Regions from separate parts of the Nocardioides sp. FY1077 genome, predicted to be linked through region 2. Evidence: predicted binding sites of a transcription regulator. Region 2 holds the regulator's gene; the other holds the start of a gene.
What was found. The regulator HrcA, encoded in region 2, represses chaperone genes, less so after heat shock. The targets are predictions, from matches to a motif close to TTGGCACTCGNNNNNNNCGAGTGCCAA.
Positions count from the first base shown of each region.

Region 1: the regulator HrcA is predicted to act here: its motif matches at 6,953-6,979, upstream of groES (co-chaperone GroES).

Region 1 is NZ_JBZWDB010000002.1:829,074-837,917, forward strand. Features, by position in the region: gene tsaE (tRNA (adenosine(37)-N6)-threonylcarbamoyltransferase complex ATPase subunit type 1 TsaE) at 1-811, shown strand, start outside; gene tsaB (tRNA (adenosine(37)-N6)-threonylcarbamoyltransferase complex dimerization subunit type 1 TsaB) at 822-1,469, shown strand; gene rimI (ribosomal protein S18-alanine N-acetyltransferase) at 1,466-1,933, shown strand; gene AC4OR8_RS08875 (GNAT family N-acetyltransferase) at 1,858-2,655, opposite strand; gene tsaD (tRNA (adenosine(37)-N6)-threonylcarbamoyltransferase complex transferase subunit TsaD) at 2,730-3,788, shown strand; gene AC4OR8_RS08885 (S-(hydroxymethyl)mycothiol dehydrogenase) at 3,891-5,015, shown strand; gene AC4OR8_RS08890 (MBL fold metallo-hydrolase) at 5,012-5,632, shown strand; gene AC4OR8_RS08895 (THUMP-like domain-containing protein) at 5,693-6,874, opposite strand; gene groES (co-chaperone GroES) at 7,119-7,412, shown strand; gene groL (chaperonin GroEL) at 7,496-8,844, shown strand, end outside.
Region 2 is NZ_JBZWDB010000005.1:287,944-296,787, forward strand. Features, by position in the region: gene AC4OR8_RS18445 (DUF4870 domain-containing protein) at 1-331, opposite strand, end outside; gene AC4OR8_RS18450 (DUF3097 domain-containing protein) at 354-1,199, opposite strand; gene AC4OR8_RS18455 (hypothetical protein) at 1,247-1,432, opposite strand; gene AC4OR8_RS18460 (MBL fold metallo-hydrolase) at 1,481-2,344, opposite strand; gene AC4OR8_RS18465 (hypothetical protein) at 2,400-3,107, opposite strand; gene hrcA (heat-inducible transcriptional repressor HrcA) at 3,315-4,388, shown strand; gene dnaJ (molecular chaperone DnaJ) at 4,494-5,687, shown strand; gene AC4OR8_RS18480 (16S rRNA (uracil(1498)-N(3))-methyltransferase) at 5,701-6,441, shown strand; gene AC4OR8_RS18485 (Gmad2 immunoglobulin-like domain-containing protein) at 6,647-7,633, opposite strand; gene AC4OR8_RS18490 (HIT domain-containing protein) at 7,878-8,216, shown strand; gene AC4OR8_RS18495 (hypothetical protein) at 8,273-8,557, opposite strand; gene AC4OR8_RS18500 (PhoH family protein) at 8,788-8,844, shown strand, end outside.

The DNA.
Region 1 (8,844 bases), on a different contig from region 2:
CATCGCCGCCCACCTCGACCGCGACGGTGCCGGCGGCGGGGGCCTGCTCGCCTGTCTCGACGGGGAGCCGGTGGGGGCGCTGGTGCTCGACCCCGTGGGCAGCACCACCTACCTGCGGCGCTTCGCCGTCAGCCCCGACCACCAGGGCCACGGCATCGCCGGCGCCCTGATCGACGCCGCCGTCGAGGCCGTCGACGCCTCGGGCGTCGGCACCGACGACCTCACCGTGGTGGCCCGCGAGGAGCTGCCGCGCACCGTGCGGTTCTGGGAGCGCCAGGGCTTCAAGGAGATCCTGCGCCGCTCGCCGCACGTCGAGATGCGCCGCCCGCTGCGCACCGCGGTGCTCGCCGCGCCCTCGGCCGAGGCGATGCGCGGCATCGGCCGCTCGCTGGCCGGCCAGCTCACCCGCGGCGACCTGATCGTGCTCACCGGCGAGCTCGGCGCCGGCAAGACGACGTTCACCCAGGGCCTCGGCGCCGGACTCGGCGTGCGCGGCGGGGTCACCTCGCCCACCTTCGTCATCGCCCGCGTGCACCCCTCCGAGGTGGGCGGACCCGAGCTGGTGCACGTCGACGCCTACCGCCTCGGCGGCCTCGACGAGCTCGACGACCTCGACCTCGACACCTCCCTCGAGGACGCCGTCACCGTGGTGGAGTGGGGCGCGGGGCTGGCCGAGGGCCTGGCGGAGTCGCGCCTCGAGGTCCACATCGTGCGCGACCTCGACCCCGAGGGCGACCACGACCCCCGCCGGGTCGAGATCACGCCGGTCGGGCCGCGCTGGCACGCGCTGTCCTTCCGCGGCCTGGGCTAGCCTCGGCGCCGTGCTGCTCGCCTTCGACACCGCCACCCCGCAGGTCAGCGTCGCCCTCCACGACGGCGACGACGTGGTGGTGCAGCTGACCTCCGAGCGGGCGATGAAGCACGGCGAGCAGCTCGCGCCGCTCGTCGAGCGGGCGCTGCGCCAGGCCGGCGTGGTGCGCCAGGACCTCACCGCCGTCGCGGTGGGCGCCGGCCCCGGCCCGTTCACCGGGCTGCGGGTCGGGCTGGTGACGGCCCGCACGCTGGCGATGGTGCTCGAGGTGCCGGCGTACGCCGCCTGCTCGCTCGACGTGCTGGCCGTGGAGGCCGTGGACACCGGTGTGGTGGCCCCCGACGGCCCCGGCTTCCTCGTGGCCACCGACGCGCGGCGCAAGGAGGTCTACCTCGCCTCCTACGACGCCGCCGGCACCCGGCTGACCGGTCCGCAGGTGGGCCGCCCCGCCGACCTCGCCAGCGACCTGCCCGTCGTGGGGGAGGGCGCCCGGCTCTACCCCGACGCGTTCCCGGGCGCCACCGGCCCGCAGCGCCCCGGCGCCGGCTGGCTGGCCCGCGCGATCGCGGAGGAGCGGGTCGAGCTGATGGACCCCGAGCCGCTCTACCTGCGCCGGCCCGACGCCGTCGCGGGCGCCGCGCCCAAGCGCGTCTCGTGATCCGCGTCGCCACCCCGCACGACGCAGCGGCCGTCGCCGCGCTCGAGGTGGCCGGCCTGGGCGACGACGCGTGGTCGCCGGGCCTGGTCGCCGAGGCGGTGGGCGGACGGCTGCCGACCCTGGAGTGCCTGGTCGCGGAGGTGGGCGGCGAGGTCGTCGGCCACGCGGTGGTCAGCGTCGTGCCCGACGTCGCCGAGCTGCAGCGCATCGCCGTGGCCGCGGCCCACCGTCGCGGCGGCCTGGCCAGCGCCCTGCTCGACGCGGTGGTCGACCTCGCCCGCGGGGCCGGGGTGGAGCGGGTGCTGCTGGAGGTGCGCGAGGACAACCACGGCGCCCGGGCCTTCTACGCCGCCCGCGGCTTCGCCGAGCTGGCCCGGCGCCGTCGCTACTACCGCGACGGCGCGACCGCGGTGGTGCTCGAGCGCGTCGTCGGGCCCGACACGAAGGTGTGCACCGGGGCGTAGCCGAGGCGCCGGTAGACCGCGAGCGCCGCGGCGTTGTCGGCGTACACGCCCAGCGTCACCACCGGCCCGCGCGCCAGCCCGGCGCGGGTCAGCGACGCCGAGACCGCGGCGCCCAGGCCCCGGCCGCGCTCCTGGGGCAGCACGGCCACGCCGCGCAGGTGGGCGGTGCCGTCGGGCTGGCCGGTCAGCGCCCCCACCGCCACCAGCCGGCCCCCGCGCCGCACGCCGTGCCAGGTCAGCACGCCGGGGGTGCCGGGGCGGGCGAAGGAGTCGGGGTTGGCCTCGTCGAGCACGGCGTCGACCTCGGCGTCGTGGTCGAGCCCCAGGTCGACGACCTCGGGCGTCGGGGGCGGTGCCACCTCCCCGCCGGTGAGCATCCAGTGCCAGGTCCAGGACCGCGCGTGGCGCCACGCGGGCGGCACGGCGTCGGCGGCGTGGGACTCCACCGAGAGCCGGTCGGGCACCGGCGCGCCGTCCGCGGCGGCGGCGAGCAGCGGGGCCAGCAGGTCGACCGGCCCGACGGCGGTGACGACATCGGTGACGGCGGTGACGGTGGTGACGGCGCCGCGCGCGGGTCGCCCGCCGGCGCCCCACCACGCCGCGGCGGTGCCCTCGGGGCCGACGTGCAGCCAGGCTCGCCGCACCGACGTGGGCGCCACCTGGCGGTGCAGCAGCGGGGCGGCGCAGGCGGCGTACAGCTCGTCGACGTCCACCTCGTGCACCCCGCCATCCTGCCGTGGGCCCACCGACGGGCCCACCGCCGGGGCCACGGCCGGGGGCGGGGCACAATGGCGGGGTGCGCGACGAACCCCTGGTGCTGGGCATCGAGACCTCGTGCGACGAGACCGGCGTCGGCATCGTGCGCGGCCGCACGCTGCTCGCCGACGCCGTGGCCAGCAGCGTCGACGAGCACGCCCGCTTCGGCGGGGTGGTGCCCGAGGTCGCCAGCCGCGCCCACCTCGAGGCCATGGTGCCCACCGTCGAGCGGGCCTGCGACACCGCCGGCATCGCGCTGCACGACGTCGACGCGATCGCGGTGACGAACGGCCCCGGCCTGGCCGGCGCGCTGCTGGTGGGCGTGGCCGCGGCGAAGGCGCTGGCGCTGGGCCTCGGCAAGCCGCTGTACGGCGTCAACCACCTCGCCTCCCACGTCGCGGTCGACCAGCTCGAGCACGGCCCGCTGCCGGAGCCGTGCATCGCGATGCTGGTCAGCGGTGGGCACTCCAGCCTGCTGCGCGTCGAGGACGTCACCGGCCACGGCCGCGGCATCGACCCCCTGGGCGCCACCATCGACGACGCCGCGGGCGAGGCCTTCGACAAGGTGGCCCGGCTGCTGGGCCTGCCGTTCCCCGGCGGCCCCCACATCGACCGGATGGCCCGCGAGGGCGACCGGGTGGCCATCGACTTCCCCCGCGGGCTGACCTCGCGCAAGGACCTCGAGCGCCACCGCTTCGACTTCTCCTTCTCGGGGCTCAAGACCGCCGTGGCGCGCTGGGTGGAGGCCCGTGAGCGCAGCGGCGAGCCCGTGCCGGTGGCCGACGTCGCCGCGGCCTTCCAGGAGGCGGTGTGCGACGTGCTGGTGCGCAAGGCGCTCGACGCCGCGGTCAGCGAGGGCATCGACGACCTCCTCGTCGGCGGCGGCGTGGCGGCCAACTCGCGGCTGCGCGCGCTCGCCGAGGAGCGCGCCGCTCCGCTCGGCATCCGGGTGCGGGTGCCGCGCCCGGGGCTGTGCACCGACAACGGCGCCATGGTGGCCGCCCTCGGTGCCGAGATGGTGGCCCGCGGGCGCACGCCGTCGTCGCTCGACCTGCCGGCCGACTCGTCGCTGCCGGTGACCGACGTCCTGGCCGGCTGACCCCGCTCACCGGCTCACCGACCCCACGGGTGGTGCGGGCCGGCCCCGTCATGGGGTTGCATGGGGTCAGCGGCGACGTCGCCGCCGGACGCGAGGAGACACATGCAGCAGGTGAAGGCCGTGGTGGCCCGCAGCAAGGGCGCACCCGTCGAGGTGACCACCATCAACGTCCCCGACCCCGGGCCCGGCGAGGCGGTGGTCGCGGTGCAGGCCTGCGGGGTCTGCCACACCGACCTGCACTACCGCGAGGGCGGGATCAACGACGAGTTCCCGTTCCTGCTCGGCCACGAGGCCGCCGGGGTCGTGGAGGCCGTCGGCGACGACGTCACCACGGTCGCCCCGGGCGACTTCGTGGTGCTGAACTGGCGAGCGGTGTGCGGGGAGTGCCGCGCCTGCGAGCGCGGCGAGCCGCAGTACTGCTTCGCCACCCACAACGCCACCCAGAAGATGACGCTCGCCGAGGGCGACGACGCCGGCACCGAGCTCAGCCCGGCGCTCGGCATCGGCGCGTTCGCGGAGAAGACACTGGTCGCCGCCGGCCAGTGCACCAAGGTCGACCCGGAGGCCCGCGCGGCCGCCGTCGGCCTGCTCGGCTGCGGCGTGATGGCCGGCATCGGCGCGGCCATCAACACCGGCGCCGTCACCCGCGGCAAGTCCGTGGCCGTCATCGGCTGCGGCGGCGTCGGCGTGGCCGCCGTCGCCGGCTCCGCCCTGGCGGGGGCCTCGCCGGTCATCGCCGTCGACATCGACCCCCGCAAGCTGGAGACCGCGAAGCGGATGGGCGCGACCCACACCGTCGACTCCTCCCAGGTCGACGTGGTCGCGGCGGTCAAGGAGATCTGCGCGCAGACCTACGCAGGTGCCGAGGGCGCCGACGTGGTGATCGAGGCCGTCGGGCGTCCCGAGACGTGGGAGCAGGCGTTCTACGCCCGCGACCTCGCCGGCACCGTCGTGCTGGTGGGCGTGCCCACCCCCGACATGCAGCTGCCGCAGCTGCCGCTGATCGACGTCTTCGGGCGCGGCGGGTCGCTGAAGTCGAGCTGGTACGGCGACTGCCTGCCCAGCCGTGACTTCCCGATGCTGGTCGACCTCTACCGCCAGGGCCGCCTCGACCTCGACGCCTTCGTCACCGAGGAGATCGGCATCGACGACGTCGAGGCCGCGTTCACGAAGATGCACGGCGGCCCCGGCGTCGACCCGGTCCTGCGCTCGGTCGTGGTCCTGTGAGCGCCCGCATCGACCACGCCGTCTCCAGCGGCACGTTCAGCCTCGACGGCGAGACCCACGAGGTCGAGAACAACCTGTGGGTCGTCGGCGACGACGCGGAGTGCGTCGTGATCGACGCACCGCACTCGGTGGACGACATCATGGCGCTCGTCGGGGGCCGCACGGTGCGCGCGATCCTGCTGACCCACGCCCACGACGACCACAGCCGGATGGCGCCGGCGCTGCGCGAGCGGGTGGTGGCGCCGATCATGCTGCACCCCGACGACCGCCCGCTGTGGGAGCTCACCCACCCGCAGGACGCCGACGGCCACCTCTGGGACGTCGACCTCGGCGACGGCTTCGAGATCATGGTGGGCGGCACGGTGCTGCGCGCCCTGCACACCCCGGGCCACGCCCCGGGCGCCGTGTGCTTCCACGCCCCCGCGCTGGGGTGCGTGTTCACCGGCGACACGCTGTTCCAGGGCGGTCCCGGCGCCACGGGCCGCTCGTTCAGCGACGAGGACCTGATCAAGGGCTCCATCCGCGCGCGGCTGCTCGAGCTGCCCGACGAGACGGTGGTGCACACCGGGCACGGCCCGGACACCACGATCGGCGCGGAGCGGGCCGGTCTGGCCTGACCCGGCGCGACCCCCGGCCGGGCGCGGTCCGGGGGTCGCACCGCCCGACCTGCCCGGAGCTCAGCCGAGCGGGCGCACCAGCAGTGCGGTGCCCTCGCCGGCCACCCGGGTCAGCACGATCGTGGCCTCGGCGTCGCCCTGCAGCGCGAGCCGCTTGCGCAGCTGCTCCGGCACGACGTCGACGCCGCGCTTCTTGATCGTCAGCCGGCCCACGCCGCGCTCGCGCAGCGCGGCGCGCAGCTGCTTCTCGCGGTAGGGCAGCACCTCGAGCACCTCGTAGCCCCGCGCGAACGGCGTGCGCGCGGGCTCGTCGGAGGTCAGGTAGGCGATGTGCGGGTCGAGCAGGCCCGCCCCGGCGCCCACGTGGCCGGTCGTCAGCGCGGTCACCAGCCCGGCGCGCACCACCGCCCCGTCGGGCTCGTGCAGCCACCGGCCGACGGGCCGCACCGCGGCCCCGGGGTCGTCCTCGTGGGTGATCGTGGCCAGGCCGCCGTCGGCGATCACGGTCGCACGGCGCCGCGTCGTGGCCAGCCCGCCCGACCAGAGCGCGGCCTCCTTCACCTCGCCGCGGTCGCTCACCCACTCCGCCTCCACCCCCAGCGGCACCAGGTCGTGCGGCACACCGGGGGCCACCTTCACGCAGGCGTCGCGACGCAGCAGCGACTCGACGAACGACCACGGCGGCGTCCAGTCGTCGACGTCGAAGGTGCGCCCGCGCGCGCCGCGGCGGGCGGGGTCGGCGTAGGCCACGTCGAACGGCGTGGTGTCGAGGGTGGTGGCGTCGGCGACGCTCACCGCGCCGTCGAGACCGAGCGCGGCGAGGTTGGCGCGGGCCACCTCGACCCGCACGGGGTCGAGGTCGACCCCGGCGCACACGATGCCGGCCCGGGCCGCCGCGAGCAGGTCGCCGCCGAGGCCGCAGCCGAGGTCGACCAGCGACCCGGTGCCGAAGGCGCGCAGCCGGGCCGCCCGGTGGTCGGCCACCGGGCGGCGGGTGGCCTGCTCGAGGGCGTCGGGGGTGAAGTACATCCGCGTCGCGTCGGCGCCGTACTTCGCCGCGCCGCGCACGCGCAGGGTCGCCTGCGTCAGCGCCGCGGCGACGTGGGCGGGCGCGGTGCCGGGGTGGTCGCGGCGCAGGCCGGCGCTGGCGCGCAGCGGGTCGTCGCCGGCCACGGCGTCGGCGTCGGCGAGCAGCCGCTGGCCGTCGTCGGTGAGCAGCCACCGGAAGGCGTCGAGGTCCATGGCGGCGATCCTCGCAGGGGCGCAGCGCCCCTCCGGGGCCGGGCACGGGACCGGCGCCGCACCGACACCGGACCTGGTCTGGCACTCCTCGGGCACGAGTGCTAGTTTCAGTGCTGGCACTCTCCCCGTGAGTGTGCCAACAGCCTGCAGCAGCGCACGACCCCCGCGACGGCGTGCTCGACCGCCAGGCGACCCAGACGTGCATCACCCGCCATCAGTAGTGACGAAAGTGGAGGTCGACATCGTGTCGGTCAACATCAAGCCCCTCGAGGACCGCATCGTGGTCAAGACGCTCGAGGCAGAGCAGACCACGGCTTCCGGCCTGGTCATCCCGGACACCGCCAAGGAGAAGCCGCAGGAGGGCGAGGTCGTCTCGACCGGCCCCGGCCGCATCGACGACAACGGCAACCGCGTGCCCCTCGACGTCGCCGTCGGCGACAAGGTCATCTACAGCAAGTACGGCGGCACCGAGGTCAAGTACGCCGGCGAGGAGTACCTCATCCTCTCCGCCCGCGACGTCCTCGCCGTCGTTTCCTGATCCACACCTGTCGGCTCGTGGGGCCCGGGGCGCACTGCGGTGCACCCCGGGACCCACGAGCCGGATCTCGTTAGAGGAGAGCAATGCCCAAGATCCTGGAGTTCGACGAGAACGCCCGCCGCGCGCTCGAGCGCGGCGTCGACGCCCTCGCCAATGCCGTCAAGGTGACGCTCGGCCCCAAGGGCCGCTACGTCGTGCTGGACAAGAAGTGGGGCGCGCCGACCATCACCAACGACGGCGTGACCGTCGCGCGTGAGATCGAGCTGGACGACCCGTTCGAGAACCTCGGCGCGCAGCTGACGAAGGAGGTCGCCACCAAGACCAACGACGTCGCCGGTGACGGCACCACCACGGCCACCGTGCTCGCCCAGGCGATGGTCCACGAGGGTCTGCGCGCGGTCGCCGCCGGCGCCAACCCGATGGGCCTCAAGCGGGGCATGGACCTCGCCGCGGCCGCCGTCGGCGACGCGCTGCGCGACGCCGCCCGCGAGGTCGACTCGGTGGAGGACATGGCCTCGGTGGCCACCATCTCCAGCCGCGACCAGCACATCGGCGAGCTGCTCTCGCAGGCCTTCGACAAGGTCGGCAAGGACGGCGTCATCACCGTCGAGGAGTCCAGCTCGATGGGCACCGAGCTCGAGTTCACCGAGGGCATGCAGTTCGACAAGGGCTACCTGTCGCAGTACATGGTCAGCGACCCGGAGCGCATGGAGGCCGTCCTCGACGACCCCTACATCCTCCTGCACCAGGGCAAGATCTCGGCGATCGCCGAGCTGCTGCCGCTGCTGGAGAAGGTCATCGCCGCCGGCAAGCCCCTGTTCATCCTCGCCGAGGACGTCGAGGGCGAGGCGCTCTCGACCCTGGTCGTCAACAAGATCCGCGGCACCTTCAACGCCGTCGCAGTGAAGAGCCCGGCCTTCGGTGACCGCCGCAAGTCGATGATGCAGGACATCGCCACCCTCACCGGTGGCCAGGTCGTGACCCCCGAGGTCGGGCTCAAGCTCGACCAGGTCGGCCTCGAGGTGCTGGGCCAGGCCCGTCGCGTCGTGGTCACCAAGGACGACACCACCATCGTCGACGGCGCCGGCGACACCGCCGCCGTCGAGGGTCGCGTCAACCAGATCAAGGCCGAGATCGAGAACACCGACTCCGACTGGGACCGCGAGAAGCTCCAGGAGCGTCTCGCCAAGCTCGCCGGTGGCGTGTGCGTGATCAAGGTCGGCGCCGCCACCGAGGTGGAGCTGAAGGAGAAGAAGCACCGCATCGAGGACGCCGTCTCCGCGACGCGTGCCGCGATCGAGGAGGGCATCGTCGCCGGCGGCGGCTCCGCCCTCGTCCACGCGGTCTCCGTGCTCTCCGACGACCTCGGCCTCACCGGCGACGAGGCGGCCGGCGTGCGCATCGTGCGCAAGTCCGCCGACGAGCCGCTGCG
Region 2 (8,844 bases):
CCATGACCAGCAGCGGGCCCAGGAACGACAGCGCCACTGCGGCGCTCGCCAGCGCCGACCAGTGGGCCGCGCAGCCCCAGGTGCGCTCGTCGGCGGTGAGCCCGTCGGGGCCGCGGACCTGGCCGGGCCCCCACGCCTGCCCGTAGCCGGGCGGGCCCCAGGGCTGGCCGTGGGGGACCTGCCCGTACCCGGGCTGTCCGTGCTGGTCCGGCTGTCCGTACTGGTCCGGCTGTCCGTACGGGCCGGGCTGCCCGTACCGGGGCGGCTGGCCGGAGCGCCAGGCGTCGCCCGCCTCGTCGTCGGGGGACGGGGGCGGGGTGGGGTCGCTCATGGGTCCTCCGTGGCGGGGCGGGTCACTCGACGGTGACGAAGTCGATCAGCTCCTCGACCCTACCGAGCAGCGCCGGCTCCAGGTCGTCGTACGACGCGACGCGCGACAGGATGTGCTTCCAGGCGCGGGCGATGTCGGCCTGGTCGCGGTGGGGCCAGCCGAGGTGCTGGCAGACCCCCTTCTTCCACTCGATCGAGCGCGGGATCGTGGGCCAGGCGCTCAGGCCGAGGCGGTCGGGCTTGACCGCCTGCCAGACGTCGACGAACGGGTGGCCCACGACGAGGACGTGCTTGCCGACGGGCGAGCGGGCGATGCCCTGCGCGATGCGGCTCTCCTTGGAGCCCGGCACGAGGTGGTCGACCAGCACCCCCACCCGGCGGCGGGGGCCGGGCTTGAAGTCGACGAGGTGGTCGGCGAGGTCGTCCACGCCGCCGAGGTACTCCACGACCACGCCCTCGATGCGCAGGTCGTCGCCCCACACCTTCTCGACCAGCTCGGCGTCGTGGCGGCCCTCCACGAAGATGCGGCTGGCCCGGGCGACCCGTGCCGGCGCGCCGGGCACGGCCACCGACCCCGACGCGGTGCGGGTGGGGGCGGCCGGCGCGGCCGCCCGACGCGGGGCGACGAGCACCACCGGGCGGCCCTCCAGCAGGAAGCCGGGCCCGAGGGGGAACGTGCGGCGCCGGCTGCGCCGGTCCTCGAGGGTCAGGGTGTGCAGGTCGCGGTCGACGGCGACGATCTCGCCGACCCAGTCGGTGGTGACCTCCTCCACGACCGCGCCCAGCTCGGCGGGGGCCTCCACGGCCCGGCCGCGCTTGGGGGCACGCCAGTCACCAGAGAGGACGTCGCCGCCGTACCGATCGCTCACCGCTGCAGGCTAGGCGGCGCCGCCGACAGCAGGCGGCGCCGCGCCGCTCAGGCCTCGGTGTGGTCGTCCTCACCCTCGGACTGCTCGGCGGGCTTGCCGTCGGTGAGCAGGTCACCGGCGTCGTCGCCGGCGGGCAGGCCCTCGGCCAGCGGGTTGTCGTCGCCGGGCACCAGGTCGGCGGGCAGCTGCTCGTCGGGGATGCCGGCGGTGGACTCGTCGGGGGTCTGGGTCATGGCCCGACGCTAGTGCCGCGCCGCGGCCGCGTCGAGGGTCGGGGGCGGTCAGACCAGCGGGAGCCGGCGCGGGGTGCGCGGCAGCTGGGCGTAGGCCCGCGACACCGCGTCGGCCAGGCTCGCCGGCGGGTAGGGCCAGGGGCCGGTGGCCAGCGCGTCGGACTCCGGCACGCCCTGCGCCACCAGCTCGCGCAGGGTGGTGGCCACGAGGCCGACCTCGTTGCGCTGCACCTCCACGAAGTCGCGGTCGACGGGGGAGCCGTGACCCGGCACCACCACGGACCGGGCGGTGGTCAGCCCGAGCACGACGTCGAGGCTCCAGGGCCACTCCAGCGGGAACGAGTCGGGCCCGTACGCCGGCACGCCGCCGGGCCACGACCCATCGGCGGGCGGCGCCTCCTCCACGGCGTCGCCGGCCACCAGCACGTCGACGTCCGGCACCCGCACCACCAGGTCGCCGGCGGTGTGTCCCCGTCCGGGGTGCACCAGCTCGAGCACGCGGTCGCCCAGGTCGACCACCGTGGCGGAGGAGAACACGTGGTCGGGCACCACCACGGAGGTGGCGTGCACGTCGGCGGCGTGCTCGCCGCGGTAGGAGCCGGTGCCGCGCTGCGCGACCTCGGCCAGCACCGCGGCGGCCGCCTCGTGGGCGTGCACGGGCAGCGGGCCCCAGGCCTCGACGAACGCGCTCGTGCCCCAGGCGTGGTCGTGGTGGTCGTGGGTGGCCACGACGGCCACCACGTCACCGGCCCCGAGGCGGCGCACGTCGTCGACGACCTCGCGGCCGGCCCGCAGCGAGCCGTGGGTGTCGACGGCCACCAGCCCCCGCTCACCCCCCACCAGCACGACGTTGACGTCGCACCACGCGCGCCGCGAGACCCAGACGCGGTCGGCGATCTCCAGGAAGCCCATCGGGCCAACCTAGCCCCGCCGGCGAGCCGCCGAGCCGTCGCGCGGGGGACAGCGCTCAGCAGACGCCGGCGTCGAGCTCGCGGCGCAGCATGTGGGCCAGCTCGGCGGGCGTGCGGGCCTCGCGGGGGAAGACCAGCCGGGTCGCGTGGGCGCCGCGCTCGTCGATCCAGTGCACGTCGACGCCGCCGGTGGTCAGGGTGCCGAGCGAGACGCCGAGCAGGCGGTCGGGGCCGAGCCCGGTGGCCGCCGACACCGCGCGGCGCAGCTCGTCCTGGTGGCAGCGGCCGGCGTGCTCGGCGCAGCGGCGCAGGTAGCCGCGGTTGAGCAGGTGGGCGCGCGCCAGGAAGTCGGTGACCGGCACCGGCAGCAGGGCACCGGGCCCGAGCCGCACGACGACGTGCTCGGGGACCAGCTGCACGATCTCGCGCACCTCGTCGCAGCAGTCGCAGGCCTGGGTGCCGGCCACGAGCAGGTGGCCCGAGAGGGTCAGGCCCGGACCCGGTCGGCCGCGCTCGTCGGTGCCCTCTACGGTGAGCACGACCCCGGCGCCGCGGGCCGCGGCGAGGGCGAGCTCGGTGCCGGGCAGGGCCAGGAACGTCGGGACACCCTCGTGGTCGGTCATGCCGAGGCCGTCGTCGTCGAGCGCACCGCTGGTGCCCTCCACCACGAGCGCCGCCTCGGTGGCCGCGGCCAGCAGGCTGCGCGCCTCGGCGGCGAGCTGGAACGGGTCGTGCAGCGGCCGGGTGGTGCTGTCGGCGGTCATGCGGGCCTCCGGGCGGCGTACGGCGAGCGGGTGTTAGGTGAGCCTAACCTACGCTGCCCGGCCGGGCCAGTCCCGTGACGGCCGCCGGCGCCTGGGCGGGCACGACCGCGGTGGATCGGCGCACCGACGCCGACCTAGTAGAGTTGGCACTCCACGGAATCGAGTGCCAGCGGCCCCGCGGGCCGCGCCACCAGGAAGAGGCGACACGTGCAGGAGGACCGCAGGCTCGCCGTGCTCCGGGCGATCGTGGAGGACTACGTCGCCACCGACGAGCCGGTCGGCTCCAAGGCGCTCGTCGAGCGACACGGCCTCGGGGTCTCCTCGGCCACCGTGCGCAACGACATGGCGGTGCTGGAGGACGAGGGCTACATCACCCAGCCCCACACCAGCGCCGGGCGGGTGCCGACCGACAAGGGCTACCGGCTCTTCGTCGACCGCCTCACCACCGTGAAGCCGATGTCGACCGCCGAGCGGCGCGCCATCTCCACCTTCCTCGACGGCGCCGTCGACCTCGACGACGTCGTGCAGCGCTCGGTGCGCCTGCTCTCACAGCTCACCCGCCAGGTCGCGGTCGTGCAGTACCCCACGCTGTCGCGCTCCACCGTGCGCCACGTCGAGCTGGTGGCGCTGACGCCCCAGCGGCTGCTGGCCGTGCTCATCCTCAGCACCGGCCGGGTCGAGCAGCGCGTCGTCGAGCTCACCGCCGGGCTCGACGAGGCCGCGCTGGCCGAGCTGCGCTCGCTGGTGCTGCGCACCGTCACCGGCCTGACCATCGCCGAGGCGCTCACCGCCCTCACCGCGCTGCGCCCGGGCGACGGCAGCGGCAGCGGCAGCGGCGGCGACCGTCCCGCGGAGGGCGCCCGCCCGCGCGACCCCGTCGCCGAGGCCACCGCGCTGGTGGTCGACGTGCTGGCCGAGGCGATGAGCGACCACCGCAGCGACGCCCGGGTCGCGGTGGGCGGCGCCGCCAACCTCGCCCGCTACGGCGACAGCTTCGACTCCGCGGTGCGCCCGCTGCTCGAGGCGCTCGAGGAGCACGTCGTGCTGCTCAAGCTGCTCGGCGAGACCGGCACCGGCGGCCTGGTGACCGTGCGCATCGGGGCGGAGGGCCCCTACGAGGAGCTCGCCTCGACCAGCGTGGTCTCCACCGGCTACGGCCCCCGCGAGGAGTCGCTGGCCGCGCTCGGCATCGTGGGCCCGACCCGCATGGACTACCCCGGCACGATGGCGGCGGTGCGCGCCGTCGCCCGCTACGTCTCCCGCATCCTCGACGAGGCCTAGCCCCGACCCGGAGGCGGGCCCCGAGGCCCGCGCCGTGCCGCCGCCCGCCCCCACCCGCACGCACCCCCGTACGCACGAGCACGCACCCCGATCAGAAGGACCACCGTGAGCCAGGACCTGTACGACCTCCTCGGAGTCGAGCGCGACGCCGACGGCGACGCCATCAAGAAGGCCTACCGTCGTCTCGCCCGCCAGCTCCACCCCGACGTCAACCCCGACCCGGAGTCGCAGGAGAAGTTCAAGCAGGTCTCGATGGCCTACGAGGTGCTGTCCGACCCGCAGAAGCGCTCGGCCTACGACCGTGGCGGCGACCCCTTCGGCGGCGCCGGGGCGGCCGGCTTCGGGCAGGGTGCCGGGTTTTCCTTCACCGACATCATGGACGCGTTCTTCGGAGGCGGCGGCCAGGGCGCTGGCCAGGGCCGTGGTCCGCGTCCGCGCGTACGTCGGGGACAGGACGCGCTGATCCGCATCGAGGTCGACCTGGCCGACGCCGCGTTCGGCGTGACGCGCGAGCTCAAGGTCGACACCGCCGTGCTGTGCTCCACCTGCCACGGCGACGGCGCCGCGCCGGGCAGCCACCCGGTGCCGTGCGAGACGTGCCGCGGCCAGGGCGAGGTGGCCCACGTGCAGCGCTCGTTCCTCGGCGAGATCCGCACGCTGCGCCCGTGCGCGGCGTGCCGCGGCTTCGGCTCGATCATCCCCGACCCCTGCCGTGAGTGCTCCGGCGACGGGCGGGTGCGCTCGCGCCGTGCGCTCAGCGTGAAGATCCCCGCCGGCGTCGACACCGGCACCCGCGTGCAGCTCAGCGAGCAGGGCGAGGTGGGCCCGGGCGGTGGACCGGCCGGCGACCTGTACGTCGAGATCCACGTCGCCGACCACGAGGTGTTCAAGCGCCACGGCAACGACCTGCACTGCACGGTGACGGTGCCGATGACCGCGGCGGCGCTCGGCACCACCATCACCCTGCCCACGCTCGAGGCCGACGTGGTCGCCGACCGCGACGAGTCGCAGGAGCCCAGCGAGCTGGAGACCCAGTTCGACATCGAGGTGCGCCCCGGCACCCAGTCGGGTGCCGAGCAGGTGCTGCGCGGGCGCGGGGTGCCGGCCCTGCGCGGGGGCCGCGGCGACCTCGTGGTCACGATCGCGGTGGAGACCCCCGGGCGCCTCGACGCCCGCCAGGAGGAGCTGCTGCGCGAGCTCGCCGCCCTGCGTGGCGAGGAGACGCCGTCCGGCACCGTGCGCCCCAGCAGCAAGTCGTCGGTGTTCGGGCGCCTGCGCGACGCCTTCAACCCGCACTGACGGGCGCCGCTCCGTGTCGCTGCCCGTGCACCTCGTGCCCGACCTCACCGGGGTCGCGGCCGGTGACGTCGTCGTCGTCGAGGGCGACGAGGCCCACCACGCCGTGGCGGTGCGCCGGGTGCGAGAGGGGGAGCGGCTCGTGCTCACCGACGGGCGCGGCCTGCGGGTGACCGGGGCCGTGGTCGCGACGGCGAAGCGGCGGCTGAGCGTCGCGGCCGAGGACGTCGAGGCCGTGGCCGAGCCGCGACCCGCCCTCACCGTGGTGCAGGCGCTGCCCAAGGGCGACCGCGGCGAGCTGGCCGTGGAGGTGCTGACCGAGGTGGGCGTGGCCCGCGTCGTGCCGTGGGCGGCGGAGCGGTCGGTGGCGGTGTGGAAGGGCGAGCGGGCGGAGAAGTCGTGGGCGCGCTGGTGCGCCACGGCCCGGGAGGCGGCCAAGCAGTCCCGGCGTGCGTGGCACCCCGAGGTCGCGCCGCTGGCGAGCACCGCCGACGTCGTCGCCCTGGTGGCGGGCGCCGACCTCTGCGTGGTGCTCCACGAGGCGGCCACCACGCCGCTGGCCGGCCTCGCCGTACCGGCCGACGGCACGGTGGTGGTGGTCGTGGGCCCCGAGGGCGGGCTCAGCGACCACGAGATCGAGGTGCTGGTCGCGGCCGGCGCCACGTCGGTGCGCCTGGGTGCGGAGGTGCTGCGCACCTCCACCGCCGGCGTCGTCGCCGCGGCGGCGCTGCTGTCGCGCACCCCCCGCTGGTCCTGAGCGCCGGTCCCGGGTCCGGGGACCTCCGGACACGGCTCGACCCCGCCCTCGGGCGGGAGGACGGGGTCGAGGCCAGCAGGTTCGCGGCGGCCCGGGAAATCAGCCCCACGCCACCGGGCGCCGCGGCGCCTGCACCAGTGGTTCGGTGCGCCCACCGGAGCGGATGGGTCCGGGGCGGGACCGGTTGCGGTCGGGGGTCCGGGCGTCAGCCGACGGCGATCGCCTTGCTGTCCTCGGTGGGGCCGCCGCCCTCCCCGCCGGAGGGGTCGTCGGTCATCGCCACGAACGTGTAGTCACCGGGCGCGAGCGAGGAGACGTCGACCTCGGCGGTCCACGGGTAGAGCCGGCCCATCCACCCCTCCGCGGTGGCCACGCCGTCGAGCACCACCTTCCCGGAGGCGTCACGCACCTCCCACGGCACGGTGGCCTCGAACGAGCTCGCCACGCCTGACACCGTGACGGTGCCCGACACCGCGGCGCCCTCCACGGGCTCGGTGACGTTGACCAGCGCGAGCACCGACAGCTGGCGGGCCTGGCGCACCCCGCCGGCGGTGTCGACGCCGAGCAGGTCGGCCGGCTCGCCGTCGAGGCGCGCCTCGAGCGGCGCCCGGGTCTGCTGCGCGCCCTGCAGCGTGTAGACCAGCTGCTGCACCGCCAGCCGGGCCTCGCGTCGGGTCAGGTCGCCCCGCGTCGTCCACGAGTCGTCGGGCAGGTCGACCACGAACCGGCCGCCCTCGAAGGCGGCCAGCAGGTCGCCGTCGGGCAGCAGCGTGCGGTAGTCGGGGTCGGTCGGAGCGCCCTGGGTGAGCAGGTCGACGGCGCTCTGCAGGGGATCGCCGGAGACGCGCTGGAACTCGCGGAACAGGCGGGGGCCGCGCGGGGTGTCACCGGCGAAGTACGTCGGCACGCTCGCCCCTCCGGGCTCGCTCGTGGTGCTGGGCTCTGCGCTCGCCGACGCCGACGCCGACTCCGACGTCGACTCCGACGCGGAGGCCGAGGCGCTGGGGGAGGCGCTGGGGGAGGCGCTGGGGGAGGCGCCGTCGGACGTGGCGGGGGCCGAGGGCGAGGCACTGGCGGTGTCGTCGGCGGAGCCGTCACCGCCGTCACTGCCGCCGCAGCCGGCGAGGACGGCCGCGCCCAGCGCGGCGGTGCCCGTGAGGGCGGCGAGTCGGGTCCAGGGGGAAGCGGTCATGGGGTCCATCCTCGCGGGGTCGGCGGGCCCGACGCCGCAGGCGGGCGCCGGCTCGCGTGTCGCCCCGGCCCGGGTGGGGGCGGGGTGGGTGCGGGCCGGGTGCGGGCCGGGTGCGGGGCCGGGTGGCCGTGGTGGCCGCGGGGTGGGACGCTCGTGTCCCCCCGCACGGTTGCGTCCCGACGGCCGGCCCGTCCGGTCGACGACCCCGTCGACGACCGCGGGACGACGAGACCAGGAGGACCCCGTGGCCGACTGCCTGTTCTGCGGCATCGTGGCCGGCGAGGTGCCGGCCGACGTGGTGCACACGACCGCCCGCACCGTCGCGTTCCGCGACATCGCCGCCCAGGCGCCGACGCACGTGCTGGTGGTGCCGCGCGCCCACCACGCCGACGCGGCGGCGCTGGCCGCTGCCGACCCCGCCGCGGCGGCCGAGCTGCTCACCACCGCGGCCGCGGTGGCGGCGGCCGAGGGCCACGACGACTACCGCACGGTGTTCAACACCGGCGCCGGCGTCGGCCAGAGCGTGTTCCACGCCCACCTGCACGTGCTGGCCGGGCGGTCGATGACCTGGCCTCCCGGCTGAGCGCCGGCTCGGCGCCGGTCGGGCGAGCGAGGTCGGCACGAGCCGGGTGGTCGTGCTCAGCCCGGCAGCACCTCGAGCACCAGGCGCAGCACGTAGAAGACGACCGGCATGCCGAACACCGCGAGCATCACCCAGGCGGTGATCTTGTGCAGCGGCTTGCTGGGGTCGAGGGACCCCGCGAAGTCGAGCAGCGCGCCCTCCTGCGTGTGGTGGGTCAGCCCCATGTCCCGCGCGTGCTCGGGCAGGTGGCCGCCGGGGAACCACACCGGGGGCGTGTCGTCGTCGTGGTCGTCAGGGTCGTCGTCGGGCCACTGCGCGACGTCGTCCTGCTGACCGGCCATGCCACCACCGTACGTCGCCGCGGCCCGGCCCGGGCGGGGTCGCCGCTGCGCGAACCCGTTGGGCTGCTCGCGGGCGGCGCCGTACGATGGGGGAGCCGTACCACCCACCACGAGAGGCGCCCCTCCGGGCATCCATGACCGAGAGCACCCCCCGCGCGAGCGCCGCGCCGGCCGTCCCCGAGCCGGCCCACCAGACCCGGCACACGGTGGTCGTCCCCCACAGCATCAACATGGTCAGCCTCCTCGGAGCAGGCGACGAGCACCTCGGCCTCATCGAGCGGGCCTTC